DNA from 4 places in the Serratia sp. Nf2 genome. Region 4 is predicted to be linked to each of the others. Evidence: predicted binding sites of a transcription regulator. Region 4 holds the regulator's gene; each other region holds the start of a gene.
What was found. Region 4 encodes PurR, which represses purine synthesis genes. Its sites were predicted from a motif close to CANGCAAACGTTTGCNTG; they were not measured.
Positions count from the first base shown of each region.

Region 1 (4,222 bases), on a different contig from region 4:
GGAAACGCCCCCCATTACCGGCACCGGCACCGCCTGGATCGCCGCCGCCAGCTTGCCGATGCAGGACAGCAGGATCGCCAGCACCGCCGCGCCGCCGATCACCCAAGTGCTGTAGACCTTGGTGATAGCCATCACGCCGATATTCTCGCCGTAGGTGGTGTTCGGCGTAGAGCCGAAGAAGCCGGAGAACACCGTCGAGATACCGTTGGCGAACATCGAGCGGTGCAGGCCCGGATCGCGGATCAGGTCTTTTTTCACGATGTTGGCGGTCACCACCAGGTGGCCGACGTGCTCAGCGATCACCACCAGCGCCGCCGGCAGAATGGTGAAGATGGCGAACCACTCAAAGCGCGGGGTGTAGAAGGTCGGCAGTGCGAACCAGTGCGCCTCGCGGATCGGGGTCAAATCCACCACGCCCATGAAGAACGACAGCGCATAGCCCACCAGCACGCCGATCAGGATCGGGATAATCGCCAGGAAGCCGCGGAACAGCACCGAGCCGAGCACCGTGACCCCCAGCGTCACCAGCGAAATGGTGATGGTGGTCGAGTCGGCGCTGGTGCCTTCCGCCGGCAGCAGCCCCGCCATGTTGGCCGCCACGCCCGCCAGCTCCAGCCCGATGACGGCGACGATCGCCCCCATCGCCGCCGGCGGGAACATCACGTCCAGCCAGCCGGTGCCGGCTTTTTTCACGATCAGCGCCACCAGGCAGAACAGCACGCCGCACATGATGAAACCGCCCAACGCCACTTCATAACCGAGCGGCAACAGCAGCAGCACCGGCGAGATAAACGCGAAGCTGGAACCGAGGTAGGCCGGGATTTTGCCTTTACAGATGAACAGATACAGCAGCGTGCCGATGCCGTTGAACAGCAGCACGGTCGCCGGGTTGATCTTGAACAGGATAGGCACCAGCACCGTAGCGCCGAACATGGCGAACAGGTGCTGGAAGCTGAGCGGAATGGTCTGGAGCAGCGGCGGGCGCTCGCTGACGCCGATGGCGCGACGGGTCATGTGTGCTTTTCCTCGGTTTATTGGTTTTATAGGTTTTAGTCAAAAAAAAGCCGACTCGTTAAGTCGGCTTAAATGTTTACTTGGTACCAAATATCTTGTCGCCCGCATCACCCAGGCCAGGCACGATGTAACCCTTGTCGTTCAGGCACTGATCGATGGAGGCGGTGTACAGCTCGACGTCCGGGTGCGCTTTCTCCAGCGCGGCGATGCCTTCCGGCGCCGCCACCAGAACCAGCACCTTGATGCTGTGGCAGCCGGCTTTCTTCAGCAGATCGATAGTGGCGATCATCGAACCGCCGGTGGCCAGCATTGGGTCGACGACCAGCGCCATGCGCTCTTCGATGTTGGAAACCAGCTTCTGGAAGTACGGCACCGGCTCCAGAGTTTCTTCGTCGCGGTATACGCCCACCACGCTGATGCGCGCACTCGGCACGTGCTCCAGCACCCCTTCCATCATGCCCAGGCCTGCGCGCAGGATCGGTACTACGGTAATCTTTTTCCCTTTGATCTGCTCCACTTCAACTGGCCCGCACCAGCCTTCGATGGTGACTTTTTCCGTCTCCAGATCGGCGGTCGCTTCATAGGTCAGTAAACTACCCACTTCTGAGGCCAGCTCACGGAAGCGTTTGGTGCTGATGTCATTTTCGCGCATCAGGCCAAGCTTGTGTTTTACCAGCGGGTGTTTCACCTCAACGATCTTCATCATTTTTCTCCTATTAAGGTGGTTGCGGCCAAAAAAATCGCGGGATTATACCGCCTTTTTTTCGCCGCGCCACCCACAATAGCCCGATCGGGATCAACAAAAGTTTGAATATCAGTATAGATGACGAAAAAGCAGAGCCGGTTCACAAGCCGCTCGCAAACGTTTGCCTGCGCTGTTAGAATTGCCGCGCCTTATTCCGGAATCAACATCGGAAGCACAGTTTTCAAACCGCAAACCGTCGTGGGGAATCGCGCAGTGACCGACAAAACCTCTCTCAGCTATAAAGACGCAGGTGTCGATATCGATGCAGGCAACGCATTGGTAGATCGCATCAAAGGTGTAGTTAAACAGACCCGTCGCCCGGAAGTGATGGGCGGTCTGGGCGGGTTTGGCGCCCTGTGTGCGTTGCCGCAGAAATACCGCGAGCCGGTGCTGGTTTCCGGTACCGACGGCGTGGGCACCAAGCTGCGTCTGGCGATGGATCTGAAACGCCACGACACCATCGGCATCGATCTGGTGGCGATGTGCGTCAACGATCTGGTGGTTCAGGGCGCCGAGCCATTGTTCTTCCTCGACTACTACGCGACCGGCAAGCTGGATGTAGACACCGCGGCCAGCGTGATCACCGGCATCGCCGAGGGCTGCAAACAGTCCGGCTGTGCGCTGGTGGGCGGCGAAACCGCTGAAATGCCGGGCATGTACCACGGCGAAGATTACGACGTGGCCGGTTTCTGCGTCGGCGTGGTCGAAAAATCCGAGATCATCGACGGCAGCAAAGTGCAGTCCGGCGACGCGCTGATCGCTCTGGGCGCTTCCGGCCCGCACTCCAACGGCTACTCGCTGGTGCGCAAAATCCTGGAAGTGAGCAACACCGATCCGACCGCCACCCAGCTGGAAGGCAAACCGCTGGCCGACCACCTGCTGGCGCCGACCAAGATTTACGTGAAGTCCGTGCTGGAGCTGATCGAGAAGGCGGACGTACACGCCATCGCTCACCTCACCGGCGGCGGCTTCTGGGAAAACATTCCACGCGTGCTGCCGGAAGGTATGCAGGCAGTGATCGACGAAGCCAGCTGGCAGTGGCCGGCGGTGTTCACCTGGCTGCAGCAGGCCGGCAACGTCAGCCGTCATGAAATGTACCGCACCTTCAACTGCGGCGTAGGCATGGTCATCGCCCTGCCGGAAGCCGAAGTGGAAGCGGCCATCGCGCTGCTGACCGCGGCAGGTGAAAAAGCGTGGAAAATCGGTAAACTGACCGCCTCTTCCGACGAACAACAAGTGGTCATCAACTGATGAAAAAGATCGTGGTGTTGGTCTCCGGCCAGGGGAGCAATCTCCAGGCGCTGATTGACGCCTGCCAGCAGGGCCGCATCGCCGCCGAGATCGTGGCGGTGTTCAGCAACAAGGCGCAGGCTTACGGCCTGCAGCGCGCCGAGGCGGCCGGCATCGCCGCTCAGGCGCTGGATGCCAAAGCCTACGCCGATCGCGCGGCGTTCGACGCCGCGTTGGCGGACGCTATCGACCAACACCAGCCCGATCTGGTGGTGCTGGCCGGCTACATGCGTATCCTCAGCCCACAGTTCGTGCAGCGCTATGCCGGCCGCATGCTGAACATCCACCCTTCCCTGCTGCCGAAATACCCGGGGCTGCATACGCATCGTCAGGCCATCGACAACGGCGACAGCGAACACGGCACCTCGGTACACTTCGTGACCGAACAGCTCGACGGCGGCCCGGTGATTTTGCAGGCCAAGGTGCCGATTTTCGCTGACGACGAAGAGGATGACGTGGTTGAACGGGTGCAAACCCAGGAACACACGATCTATCCACTGGTGGTGAGCTGGTTCGTCGACGGCCGCCTGGCGATGCGCGATGGCGCCGCCTGGCTGGACGGCGAACGCCTGCCTGAGCAGGGTCACGCCGCCGACTGATGCGCGCAGCCTGAACCTTGCCTAAACGGCGCCCACGCGGCGCCGTTTTTTTTCGCCTTCTTCCATTCTGTGAAGTTATACTTTGCACAATTTCACGGCACAGAGGAGCCCACATGTCCAGCACTGCCAGCGTCAGGTTACGCCCATTGGAACGGGACGATCTGTCGTTCGTCCACCAGATGGACAACAACGCCAGCGTCATGCGCTATTGGTTTGAAGAACCCTACGAAGCCTTTGTCGAGCTTTCCGATCTCTACGATAAACACATCCACGATCAGAGCGAGCGCCGCTTCATCATCGAGCACGAAGGCGCCAAGGTCGGCCTGGTGGAGCTGGTGGAGATCGATCACATCCATCGCCGCGCAGAGTTCCAGATCATCATCGACCCTGCCCACCAGGGCAAAGGCTACGCCAGCACCGCCGCCCGCTTGGCAATGGACTACGGCTTCTCGGTGTTGAACCTGTACAAACTGTACCTGATCGTCGACAAGGAGAACCCGAAGGCGATCCACATCTACAGCAAACTGGGCTTCAACGTGGAAGGCGAGCTGATCGACGAGTTCTTCGTCAACGG
Region 1 is NZ_PYTW01000010.1:199,266-203,487, reverse strand. Features, by position in the region: gene uraA (uracil permease) at 1-1,014, opposite strand, end outside; gene upp (uracil phosphoribosyltransferase) at 1,091-1,717, opposite strand; gene purM (phosphoribosylformylglycinamidine cyclo-ligase) at 1,973-3,010, shown strand; gene purN (phosphoribosylglycinamide formyltransferase) at 3,010-3,648, shown strand; gene speG (spermidine N1-acetyltransferase) at 3,762-4,222, shown strand, end outside.
Region 1: the regulator PurR is predicted to act here: its motif matches at 1,870-1,887, upstream of purM (phosphoribosylformylglycinamidine cyclo-ligase).

Region 2 (4,222 bases), on a different contig from region 4:
GACTGCGAAACCTGCAAATGGCAGATAGAAATGTCCACCAGCAAGCGCTGCGAACATCCGATCACCTTGCTGGCGCAGGCGCTGACGTAAAAACGAAAGGGCCGGCAAGCCGGCCCTCTGTGGGATTACTGCTTCAGCTTCAGGGTGGAGATGATGCCTTCGGCTTCGGTCTGCGCCTGCTGCTGATTGTCCGCCGGCAGCGTCACCTGAATGGTCAGCATGTTGTTGTTCAGCGAACCGATCAGGACGGAGGAATAAGCTTTTTCACCGCCGCTGGTGATGATGCTGTCCAGCTGACGCAGCGGCACGCCGTTGACGTCGAGCGCTTTGTTGGTGATCACCTGCAGGTTGGCGTCACGCGCGCGCTGGGTATTCTCCAGGCGCTTGGCCAGGGTCTCCAGGCTGTCGGCGGTCTTGTCGCCCAGGATGACGATCACCGCGCGCTGGCCGGTGCTGTCTGCGTAAACATGCATGTTGTTGGCCTGGTTGCCCAGCTTGCCGCTCTGATCCGCCATGCCAACTGGCAGGGTGAACGCCAGTTTACCGTCCAGCAGGCTGACCTGCTGCCCAGCCGGCGCGCTGGCCGCTGCGCCGTCTGGCGCTGCCTTGGTGTCTTTGGTGTTGCCGTCGCAGGCCGCGAGGCCAAGCGCCAGCAGGCTGATACCCATCAATTTCGCTACTTTACGCATCGGGCTTCCTTCTTCCTTTCCGGTAGGGATTCACTGTCGTATCGCAACCTATTCCAGGTTGAAATGCAAGGCAGATGTTGTCACAAGTTTTTTTCCAGTAATAGCCGATAATCAGCCACTTCGCCTATCTTTTCCAGCTGAACAATCTGATAGTGATGGGCGAGCAGCATCGTCAGCATGGCGCGGAACCGGTTACGGGTTTTGACCGTCAGTTGGCGATAGCCCTGCGCCCGCGCCCAGCGTTCCTGTTCGGCCAACAAGGCCTGCGCCACGCCGTGGCGACGGCATGTCGGCAGCACGCCACCCAGCCAGCTGTAAAACACCGTTTCCTGCCGTTGATAACCGAGTTTGAAACCGGCCGGCTGCCCGCCTATCTCGGCGATCAACAGGCTGGCGGGGGCGGCACCGATACGCCGCTGCAGATCGGCCAGGCTATGCAGGCCGCCGAATTCGGGGATGCGTTGGTAAAGGCGGTGGATTTCTTCGAGCGTGGCGGTGCGGACGATTGGGGTCATGAGCGGCCTCCAAAGGATAGGGCCGCCCAGAATAACACGACTCAGCTCGGCTGCAGGCTGCCGCTGCGCGCTGCGATGCGTTTGAGCAGCATGTTCAGCAACACGCCGTACATCGGCAGGAAGAACAGTAGGCAGATCATCACCTTGAAACTGTAATCCACCAGCGCGATCTCCACCCAGTTATTGGCCATGAAGGGATCGCTGCTCTTGTAGAAGGCGATGAAGAAGAACGCCAGCGTATCGCTGATGTTGCCGAAGAACATCGCCGCCGCCGGCGCCACCCACCAGGCGCTGCGCTGGCGCAGGCGGTTAAAGACGTGAACGTCGAGGATCTGGCCGAGTACGTAGGCCATAAAGCTGGCCACGGCAATGCGCGCCACGAACAGGTTAAAACTGCCCAGCGCCGCGAAGCCCTGCCATTCTCCCTGATAGGTGACGGTGGAGATCACGTAAGAGATGAACAGCGCCGGCACCATCACCGCCAGGATAATCCGCCGCGCCAGCGGCGCGCCGAAAATGCGCACGGTCAGATCGGTTGCGAGGAAGATAAACGGGAAGGTAAAGGCGCCCCAGGTGGTATGGAAGCCGAAAACGGTGATCGGCAGCTGCACCAGGTAGTTGCTGGAGGTAATGATGGCGATATGAAACAGCGAAAGCCAGACCAACGCCGTGAAGCGCTGCTGTGCGGTAAACGAATACATATTGTAGCCTTTTTAGCAGTGGGGTGAGGGAACCCAGTGTGTCTTGTCAAAACAGCAAAAAACGCTGCGCGGCGGCATGATACGCGTTTGCGCAACCAATGCAATGGTTAAATTTAACGCAAACGTTAACGCATCTTGCGCAGAAAAACTACCGGCGTAAACTAGGCGCTAATGAGATGCGGCGAGCGTTCGCCGATCGTTTTTGAACGAGAAAAATTGCATGACTGACTTATTTGCCCAGGCAGACCAGACGCTCGACGCGCTGGGCCTGCGTTGCCCGGAACCGGTAATGATGGTGCGCAAAACCGTGCGCCATATGGACAACGGCGAAACGCTGCTGATTATCGCCGACGATCCAGCCACCACCCGCGATATTCCGGGGTTCTGCCGCTTTATGGAGCATACGCTGGTGGCGCAGGAGACCGAGCAGGCGCCATACCGTTATCTGCTGCGTAAAGGTGTATAACGGCGACACGGTCGTGTTGATGAAGGAAAAGTTCCTTTCCCCGAAATGACAACGGGCGCGCTATGCCGCGCCCGTATTACTTTCCGAACTTAGCTGCGCTTTTTCAACAGCCGCAGCGCGTTGGCGGTGACCAGCGCGGTGGCGCCGGAGTCGGCCAGCACCGCCAGCCACAAACCGGTCAGCCCCAGCAGGCTGGTGATCAGGAAGACCCCCTTCAGCCCCAATGCGATGGTGATGTTCTGCCGGATATTGGCGTGGGTGGCGCGCGAGATGCGGATCATCTCCGCGATGCCTACCAGCCGGTTGTGGGTTAGGGCGGCGTCGGCGGTTTCCAATGCCACGTCGGTGCCGCTGCCCATGGCGATGCCGATGCTGGAGGCCTTCATCGCCGGGGCGTCGTTGATGCCGTCGCCGATCATCGCCGTCGGGCGCAGTTCGCTCAATTCGGTGACCGCGCTGACCTTATCTTCCGGCAGCAGGCCGGCACGATAGTCGAGGCCCAGCTCGCCGGCGATCGCCGCGGCGGCGCGCGGGTTGTCGCCGGTCAGCATCACGCCGCGAATACCCAGCGCGTTCAGTTCGGCTATCGCCTGTTTGGCGTCGCCGCGCAGCGTATCGCGCAGCGCCAGCAAGCCGATGGGCGCGCCGTCTTCCAGCACCACCACCGCCGTTTTGCCGGCGTTTTCCAGCTTGTCTACCTGGCTCTGCCATTGAGCGTCGAGCTGGCCCGGTGCCAGCTTGCCCGGCGCGCTGATCAGCACGGTCTTGCCGTCCACGATCCCTTCCACGCCGACGCCGGCCAGCGCGCGGCGCGCCTGCGCCAGCGGCAGCTCAGTCCCGCTTTCGGCGGCGCGGTTGATGATCGCCTGCGCCAGCGGGTGATGTGAACCGGCTTCCACCGCGGCGGCAAGCTGCAGCAGCCGCTGTTCGGTGCGCGCGCCGATCGGCAGCACGTCGGTCACCGTCGGCTTGCCTTCGGTCAGGGTACCGGTTTTATCGAAGGCGATGGTTTGTATCTGGCCCAGCTGTTCCAGCGCCGCACCGCCTTTAATCAGCGCGCCGCGCCGCGTGGCGGCTGCCAGCCCGGATGTAATGGCCGCCGGAGTCGAGATCACCAATGCGCATGGGCAACCGATCAGCAGCAGCGTCAGGCCGCGATAGATCCAGGTATCCCACGGCTGCGAGAACAGCAGCGGCGGCAGCAGGATCACCGCGACGGCCAGCAGCATAATGGCCGGGGTGTAATAACGGCTGAACCGATCGAGGAAGCGTTCGATCGGCGCGCGGCGCTCTTCGGCCTCTTCAATCAGCTGCAAAATGCGGTCGATGGCGTTTTTGCCGGGCTCGGAGATCACCTTCATCTGCGCCGCCTGATCGACGGACAGGCTGCCGGCGGCCACTTTCTCACCCTGTTGGCGCTCGACCGGCACCGACTCGCCGGTCAGGGCGCTTTCGTCGAAGCTGGCGAACGGATTGAGCAGCTCGGCGTCGGCCGGCAGGCGCCCGCCGGGCGCGATTTCAATCACATCGCCCGGACGCAGGCTGGCGACCGGCACGCGTTTGCGCTCCGCACCTTGCAGCAGCAGCGCATCTTCCGGCACCAGCTCCATCAGCGCCGTCACCCCGCGCCGTGCGCGGTTGGCGGCGTAGGATTCCAGCAGCTCACCGACCATAAACAGCAGCAGCACCATCGCCGCCTCGGCGGTGGCGCCGATGAACAGCGCGCCGATGGCCGCCACGCTCATCAGCGTTTCGATGGCGAACGGCGTGCCGGAACGAATCAGACGCAGCGCCTTGGTGGCTACCGGCGCCAATCCGACCAGCGTGGTGGCGATAAAGGCGATGCGGCCC
Region 2 is NZ_PYTW01000007.1:56,483-60,704, reverse strand. Features, by position in the region: gene glpC (anaerobic glycerol-3-phosphate dehydrogenase subunit GlpC) at 1-90, shown strand, start outside; gene C9411_RS16220 (DcrB family lipoprotein) at 126-689, opposite strand; gene C9411_RS16215 (GNAT family N-acetyltransferase) at 770-1,204, opposite strand; gene C9411_RS16210 (7-cyano-7-deazaguanine/7-aminomethyl-7-deazaguanine transporter) at 1,246-1,905, opposite strand; gene tusA (sulfurtransferase TusA) at 2,126-2,371, shown strand; gene C9411_RS16200 (zinc/cadmium/mercury/lead-transporting ATPase) at 2,461-4,222, opposite strand, start outside.
Region 2: the regulator PurR is predicted to act here: its motif matches at 2,021-2,038, upstream of tusA (sulfurtransferase TusA).

Region 3 (4,222 bases), on a different contig from region 4:
ATGATAAAGGTGCGGCCGACGTAGCGGTTCTTCACGAAGCCCTGGCGGTATGGCTTCTCGAGAATGCGTGCGATCTCCAGCGCGATGTCGCAGGAGGTTTCCGGAATCGGGATCACCACGTCGATGTCCAGATCTTCCCACTCGCGGGCGATCTTTTCGCCCAGCTTCTGGCCCATGCGCACACGGGCGCTGTAGACCGAGATCTTGTCCATAAAGGAGTCCGGGCGCGCGAAATAAACGTATTCGAACAGGCACGGGTTGGTTTTCGGGTTCTCTGCGCACTGGCGAGTGAACAGCTGGCCCTTGGTGGTGATGTACACCGCTTCACCCGGCGCCACGTCGCGCAGGAATTCAAAGCCCAGGGTATCCAGCGCCACGCTCTCGGAAGCCACCATGTACTCGCTGCGGCCATCTTCCAGCGTGCGCTTGCCGATCACCAGCGGGCGAATGCCGTTCGGATCGCGGAACGCCAGCAGGCCGTGGCCGATGATCATCGCTACGCAGGCGTAAGCGCCGCGCAGTTGCTGATGCATGGCGGCGACCGCGGTAAAGATGTTGTCAGCCTCCAGCGGGTAATGCGGGAAACGGTCCAGCTCGCTGGCCAGCACGTTCAGCAGGATTTCCGAGTCGGAGGTGGTGTTGACATGGCGGCGGCCGCTTTCGAACAGCTTTTGGCGCAGCTCATGGGCGTTGGTCAGGTTACCGTTGTGGGCCAGCGTAATGCCGAACGGCGAGTTGACGTAGAAAGGCTGGGCCTCAGAGGCGCTCGAGCTGCCGGCCGTCGGGTAACGCACATGGCCAATGCCCATGTTGCCCTGCAAGCGTTGCATATGGCGCGCCTCAAACACATCCTTCACCAGACCGTTGGCTTTACGCAAACGGAACCCATTGTGGGCGTCAATGGTGACGATGCCTGCGGCATCCTGGCCCCGGTGCTGAAGCACCGTCAGCGCATCATAAATCGACTGGTTTACCGGCATGAAACCGGCGATACCGACAATACCGCACATGTTGTCTTTTCCTCATCAGCGCTACCGCCCCGGCAATTGGGTCGGCAAGAAACTCGACGTGCTCTGCAGGTAGTCAAAGAACCACCTGATGACGTAACTGAACTGGGGAATGAGCTGCGACTGTTTCCAGTCGGCACTCTGTGAAAAGCCGGTAAAGGTGTCCAGGAAGAACAGGATCGCCGCGACGATCAACACTCCGCGCAGCGCGCCGAAGCAGATGCCCAACACCCGGTCGGTGCCCGACAACCCGGTTTTCTCTACCAGTGAGCTAATCACATAGTTAACAATAGCCCCTACGATCAAGGTCGCGATGAACAAAATCGCGATCGCGATACCGTTTCGCACCAGTTCATCTTCAAAACGAGTGAAATAGACCGCAAGGTAAGAGTAGAAATGGCTGGCAACAAAAAACGCACATCCCCATGTCACAAGTGACAATGCTTCGCGAACAAACCCTCGGATCAGGCTCACCAGAGCCGAAAATCCAATCACCGCTATAATGACGTAATCAATCCAGACCATGAACTATTCCAATGATGAATCGCCCCTGCATCCAATTCGCGGCGAATTCTAACAGAAAAAGAAAACGTTTGCGTAGGGGATTTCCTACCACGTTACAAATAAAAAGCGGCGATCAAAAAATTCCCAATCGCCGCGCCTACATAGGTGATTTCGCCTGTAAAAGGCGCGGTTTTTCTTGCGATCTCTCCACCACTCCTTAATTCAGGGGCGCATCCTGCTGCGCCCCTGCGGGGTTTTAACGGCCGTACGGTTTCACCTGCCCGCTCAGCCCGCTGATCGAGTTCAGCGACGGCAGCGCCGCCTGCAGCTTCTGCCTGGAGGCATCCGGGCCGACGTAGATGCGGGTGATCTGCCCCTGCACCGGCGTTGACGGCACGGTAAAGGCGCGATAGCCCGAGAGGCGCAGCGAGGCGACAATCTCGTTCGCCTTGGCGGCGTTTTTCAACGCCCCGAGCTGCACGACATAGGCTTGCCCTGCCGGCGCTTTTTCTTCCGTCGGTTTCGGCTGCGGCGCCGGTTCAGGCTTCGGCGTCGGTTCAGGTTTCGGCGCCGGCTTCACTTCCACCGGCTTCGGTTGCGGTGTCGGTTTCGGCTTCACTTCTACCGGTTTGGTTTCCACCGGTTTCGGCTTAGGCTGTGGCACCGGCTGAGGACGCGTTTCGACCGGCGGCGGCGCCACCTGCGTCGGTTGCTGAGCGCTCTGCCGCACTGCCTGTTGCGCCGCCGCTTCGTTGGCCGCCTGCTGCTCGACCAGCGCGCCCGCCCCTTCCGGCGGCTGCGCCGGCAGCGGTTGCGTCACCGGCGGCAGCACGTCGTTCTCCTCGACGTCGCCCGCCTTCGGCACCAACGGAATGGCCGCGAATTCATCCTCGTAATGCTTCTTTTTGCCGTCCAGCAGCCCTGGCAGGATGATTACCCCCAGCGCCACCAGAATCACGGTTCCGACCAGTCGGTTCTGAAATTTACTCGCCACTCACACTCCCCGCATCTCGTCTAACGCCGCCATCACCTGCGCCACGGTGTGGAACGATCCACAGACGATCACAATATCCTGTTTATCAGCATCCTGCATAGCCTGCCGCCAGGCAGTTTCGACATCATTAAAGCGGCGCGGTTCCGTCAGATGTTGCGCCAGCTGTTCGACGCTGGCGCCGCGCGGCCCGTCGAGCGGCGCGCAGTACCATTCATCCACCTGCTCGCTGAGGCAGGCCAGCGTGCCGGCGATGTCCTTGTCCGACAGCATGCCCACCACCGCGCGCACCTTGCCGCCGTCGCGCGGCAGTTTGGCCAGGCGCCCGGCCAGATAGCCGGCGGCGTGCGGGTTGTGCGCCACGTCGAGGATCAGCATCGGCTCCCGCCGCACGATCTGGAAACGCCCCGGCAGCGTCGCCTGCTGCAGCCCGGTGAAAATCGCGCGTTCGTCGATTTCCAGCGGGGAGCAGTTCAGCGCCGCCAGCGCGGTAGCGGCGTTGGCCAGCGGTACGTTCGGCGTCGGCAGATCGGTCAGCAGCGTGTCGCCACCCTGCCACTGCCAGCGATCGCCCTGCTCGCTGAAGCGCCAGGCTTCACCGCGGCGATACAGCGGCGCGCTCAGCGTTTCGGCAACCTGACGAATGCTCTCCGGCATGTCGGGTTCGCCCACCACCGCCGGCTTGCCGCTGCGGAAAATGCCGGCCTTTTCACGGCCGATGCTTTCGCGATCGTTGCCCAGCCAGTCGGTATGATCGAGCGCGATGCTGGTGATCACCGCCACGCTCGGATCGACGATGTTGGTCGCGTCGAGACGCCCGCCCAGGCCCACTTCCAGGATCACCACGTCGAGCCGCGCCTGTTTGAACAGCTGCAGCGCCGACAGGGTGCCGAATTCGAAATAGGTCAGCGACGTTTCGCCGCGGCCGGCCTCAATGGCGGCGAACGAGCGGCTGTGCTCCGCTTCGCTCAACTCTTCCCCCTGAATGCGCACGCGTTCGGTATAGCGCACCAGATGCGGCGAACTGTAGACGCCGACGCGCAGGCCGGCGGCCAGCAGAATGGCTTCGAGGGTGCGACAGGTGGTGCCTTTGCCGTTGGTGCCGGCAACGGTGAACACCGTGGGAGCAGGGGTCAGTAAATCCAGATGCGCCGCGACGCGCTGTACGCGCTCAAGGCCGAGTTCGATCGCCTGGCTGTGCAGACGTTCCAGATAGTAAAGCCACGAGCTCAATGGCGACGTGGCTTGGGGAATTTGGTGGTTTTGCATGAGTCCCGTCACTGAACTTGGGTTCATTAATCCATCAGGGCACCACCCTCACCGCGGTAAAGGCGATGCGCTTCGTTACCGCCGCCAATCCGCAAGCCATGGCGCGATAGGCCACGGCCGGCAGGGAACGGGTTCAGCCGTCACTTAGCCACAAAGTGGCGGCTGAACCCGGGCGGGATCTGTCTTTGCCTCAGGCGTCGGCCTGCGGCTCCGGCTCAACGACCGGCGCGGCCTCATCGAAATGCGGCTGCGGCTGATTGGTCAGCTTGGACAGAATGCTCGCCAACGTCTGGCGCATTTCCGGACGGCGAACGATCATGTCGATCGCGCCTTTTTCGATCAGGAACTCGCTGCGCTGGAAGCCCGGCGGCAGTTTCTCGCGCACGGTCTGCTCGATGACGCGCGGGCCGGCAAAACCGATCAGCGCTTTCGGCTCGGCGATGTTGATGTC
Region 3 is NZ_PYTW01000008.1:158,682-162,903, reverse strand. Features, by position in the region: gene purF (amidophosphoribosyltransferase) at 1-1,010, opposite strand, end outside; gene cvpA (colicin V production protein) at 1,032-1,532, opposite strand; gene dedD (cell division protein DedD) at 1,768-2,505, opposite strand; gene folC (bifunctional tetrahydrofolate synthase/dihydrofolate synthase) at 2,506-3,771, opposite strand; gene accD (acetyl-CoA carboxylase, carboxyltransferase subunit beta) at 3,962-4,222, opposite strand, start outside.
Region 3: the regulator PurR is predicted to act here: its motif matches at 1,590-1,607, upstream of cvpA (colicin V production protein).

Region 4 (4,222 bases):
GCAGCAGTACGGTGATGGCCAGCAGCACGGCGAAGATCGCGCGCCAGCTGGCGTGGTTCAACAGCCAGGCGCCCAGCAGCGGCGCCAGCGCCGGCGACAGCGCGACCAGCGGCATGATGGTGGCGAATACGCGGTTGGCCTGGCCTTCGCGATAGCGGTCGACCACCAGCGCTTGCCAGATGGCGGCGGCGGAACAGACGCCGACGGCCTGAATAAAGCGCAGGATCCAGAGCTGCACGGCGTTCTCTACCCACAGCATGCCCAGGCAGCCGAGGGCGAACAGCGTCAGGCCGATCAATAATACCGGTTTGCGGCCCAGGCGGTCGGAGAGCGGCCCCCACAGCAGCTGCGCGAAGGCGAAGCCGGCCAGGAAGATGCTCAGGCTGGCGCTCACCGCGCCGGCGGAAATTTGCAGTTCCTCCCGCATGGCGCCGAAGGCGGGGAGGTACATATCGGTCGCCAGATAACCCAGCATGCTCAGGCCGGCGAGGTAGAACATAAAGCCAAAGGAATTTCGCATGGTATTTCTCGTTAATATTTTAGTGTCGCAGGTTTTTAGCGCCGGCCAGTGTATCCGGCTGGATCTCTGCTTGTGAAACGGTAATATTTGCAAAGTGCTGTTAAAAAAATTGAAGGCAAAGCGATGTGGTCTGAATATTCTCTTGAAGTGGTCGACGCAGTGGCGCGTACCGGCAGTTTCAGCGCGGCGGCGCAGGAGCTGCACCGGGTGCCGTCGGCGGTGAGCTATACCGTACGGCAGCTGGAGCAATGGCTGGCGGTGCCGCTGTTTGAGCGGCGTCACCGCGACGTGGAGTTGACGCCGGCCGGCGCGTTGTTTATCAAGGATGCGCGAGTTGTTATCAAAAAAATGCTCGACACTCGCCGCCACTGTCAGCAGGTGGCTAACGGGTGGCGCGGCCAGCTGAATATCGCGGTCGACATCATCGTCAAACCGCAGCGCAGCCGCCAACTGGTGCTGGATTTCTACCGTCATTTCCCCGACGTCGAATTGATGCTGCAACCCGAGGTGTTCAACGGCGTGTGGGATGCCTTGGTGGACGGCAGGGCGGATATGGCGATCGGTGCCACCCGTGCGGTGCCGGTCGGCGGCGGCTTCGCCTTCCGCGACATGGGCTATATGAACTGGCTGTGCGTGGTCAGCCCGCAACATCCGCTGGCGCAGTTGACGGGGCCGCTGAATGACGATCAGCTGCGGCCGTATCCTTCGCTTTGCCTGGAGGACACCTCGCGCAATCTGCCCAAGCGCGTCACCTGGACGCTGGATAACCAGCGGCGGCTGGTGGTGCCGGACTGGACTTCGGCGCTCGACTGTTTGTGCGCCGGGCTGTGCGTCGGCATGATGCCGGCGCATCGGGCGCTGCCGCGGGTGCAGCGCGGTGAGTTGAAGGCGTTGCAGCTGCAGCAGCCGTTTCCTGCCAGCCCTTGCTGCCTGACCTGGCAGCAGGATAAACCGTCACCGGCGATGAGCTGGCTGCTGGCGTATCTGGGCGATGGGGAAACGCTGAATCAGGAGTGGCTGAGCGAGGTGGAACCGGAAGCCGCGCAGGCTTCCGGCGCGGGGGATTAGCGGCGGTAGTCGATGAACGGGCCGTCGGCGACCGAGCGGCGTTCGATCAGCTTCGGATGCACTTCGATCACCTGCGACTCTTCGCGTTTGCTGATAATGCGATCCAGCAGCATGGTGAAGGCCATTTCGCCCAGACGCTCTTTCGGCTGGTGAATGGTAGTCAGCGCCGGGGTGAAGTAGCGGGCGTTGCGCACGTTGTCATAGCCGATCACAGAAATATCCTGTGGCACCCGCAGCCCCAGCTCGTCGGCCGCGCAGATGGCGCCCATCGCCATGATGTCGCCGCCGCAGAATACCGCGGTCGGCCGCTGTTTTTGCGACAGGATTTGGTGCATCGCCTTGTAGCCGGACTCCGGCTCAAAGTCACCCTGGACGATCCACTCTTCGCGGATGTCGATATGCGCTTCCTGCAGCGCCTTCATAAAGCCCTGATGACGGCCGCCGCCGGTGTTGCGCGACAGCTGGCCCGGAATGGCGCCGATATCGCGGTGGCCGCGCTCGATCAGGTAACGGCCGGCCAGATAGCCGCCTTCGAACGCGTTATCGATGATGGTATCGGTGAAGTCGCCGCGCGCAGCGCCCCAGTCCATCACCACCATCGGGATATTACGGTAGTCTTCCAGCATGCCCAGCAGCTGATCGGGGTACTCGGAGCACATGACCAGCAGGCCGTCGACGCGTTTTTGCGCCAGCATCGCCAGATAGGCGCGCTGCTTATCCATATTATTGTGTGAGTTGCACAGGATCAGGGTGTAGCCCTTGCTGTAGCAGCTGTTTTCCACCGCCTCGATCACTTCGGCAAAGTAGGGCGCTTCGCTCGAGGTGGCCAGCAGGCCGATCGACTTGGTGTGATTGACTTTCAGGCTGCGCGCCACGGCGCTCGGCGAGTAGTGCAGTTCTTTGATGGCGGCCCACACGGCCGCTTTGGTCTCTTCGGCGACGAAACGAGTCTTATTGATGACGTGCGAAACGGTGGTGGTGGAAACGCCCGCGCGTTTGGCCACATCTTTAATCGTTGCCATGTAAGGAATGACTCCTGAACTCACATGTTTACAGCATGTAAGTGTGATGTTAATCGTTTGCCTACGTAGATCCTTCTCCAGAGAAGCGAAAACTGAGTTTTTAGTGTGTTGAAGTCTTCAGCGCTTAATCAGGAGGGGCATGGATGCCGGTACGCAGTTGTGAACTGCGAATTTTGTCGCATATTGAACAAAAGTGGAAGAGGTAATCGAGATTATAAACCGGGAAATGATAACAAGATTTTATCGGCGAACTGTGGGAAAATGATTTGACGTACTAATTGTGCGCCTTTTATCCTTAGGAAAGCCCATTTTAAAGGAGTTGTCATGGATACCGAATTGAAGATGTCGCTGTTCACCACCGTCTGCGCGTTGGCGGTCATTATCGCTTTCAGCTTCGTTGCCGCGTTGAACTGATTTACCCCCGGTTATAAAAAAGGCGCAGCCTGGCTGCGCCTCATCACCTCAGAACCTGCGCTTACGCTAGGTTTTCCGCGGCGAAGGTCCAGTTGACCAACGCCCAGAAGTTTTCCAGGTATTTTGGACGCGCATTGCGGTAATCGATGTAATACGCGTGTTCCCACACGTCAACGGTCAGCAGCGGTTTGTCTTCACCGGTCAGCGGGGTGGCCGCGTTGGAGGTGTTGACGATCGCCAGCGCGCCGTCCGGTTTTTTCACCAGCCAGGTCCAGCCGGCACCGAAGTTTTTCACTGCGGCATCGGTGAACTGCTCTTTGAACGCAGCGAAGGAGCCGAAGGATTTGACGATCGCCACCGCCAGTTCGCCCTGCGGTTCACCGCCGCCCTGTGGCGACAGGCAGTGCCAGTAGAAGGTGTGGTTCCACACCTGCGCGGCGTTGTTGAAGACGCCGCCGTCAGAGGTCTTGATGATCTCTTCGAGCGATTTGCCCTCGAATTCGCTGCCTTTCACCAGGTTGTTCAGGTTAACCACGTAGGTGTTGTGGTGTTTGCCGTAGTGGTATTCCAGGGTCTCGGCGGAGATGTGCGGCTCGAGCGCGTTTTTCTCATACGGTAATGCAGGTAATTCAAACGACATTGCTTCCTCCTTTACAGCGCCATTCGCTTCCCGCCGGGGCGAGAGTCATATGGGCCGTTTTTTATTGTGGTCTTTCAATCTTAACAATTTTCATCATAAAAAACAGGAAGAAAAGCGAGAAATGCGCGTGGGGTGGTGCGATGGGCGAGAGCTTGAACAGGCGGTTGCGACCCAGGCCGCAACCGCGCAGAGCAGGGCATTAACGAATGGTTTTCGGCGTCACTACGCGGCGTGCGCCGATGTAGTGGTTCTGCCAATAGTCATTGTCGAGCTGGCTGATGCGGATCTCTTCGCCGGTGCGCGGCGACTGGATGAATTTGCCGTTGCCCAGGTAGACGCCAACATGGTCCGCCACGCCGCGGTTGTTGATGCGGAAGAACACCAGATCGCCGCTTTCCAGTTCGCTTTTCTTGATCGGCGCCGCGTCGCGCAGGTGATACATTTCGTTGGCGGTGCGCGGCATTTTGATTTTCACCACGTCTTTATAGGCGTAATAGATAAGGCCGCTGCAGTCGAAACCGGTGCGCGGCGAACTGCCGCCCCAGCGATAAGGCTTGC
Region 4 is NZ_PYTW01000003.1:143,022-147,243, reverse strand. Features, by position in the region: gene punC (purine nucleoside transporter PunC) at 1-520, opposite strand, end outside; gene punR (DNA-binding transcriptional activator PunR) at 644-1,588, shown strand; gene purR (HTH-type transcriptional repressor PurR) at 1,585-2,610, opposite strand; gene C9411_RS08465 (YnhF family membrane protein) at 2,935-3,024, shown strand; gene sodB (superoxide dismutase [Fe]) at 3,086-3,664, opposite strand; gene C9411_RS08455 (C40 family peptidase) at 3,864-4,222, opposite strand, start outside.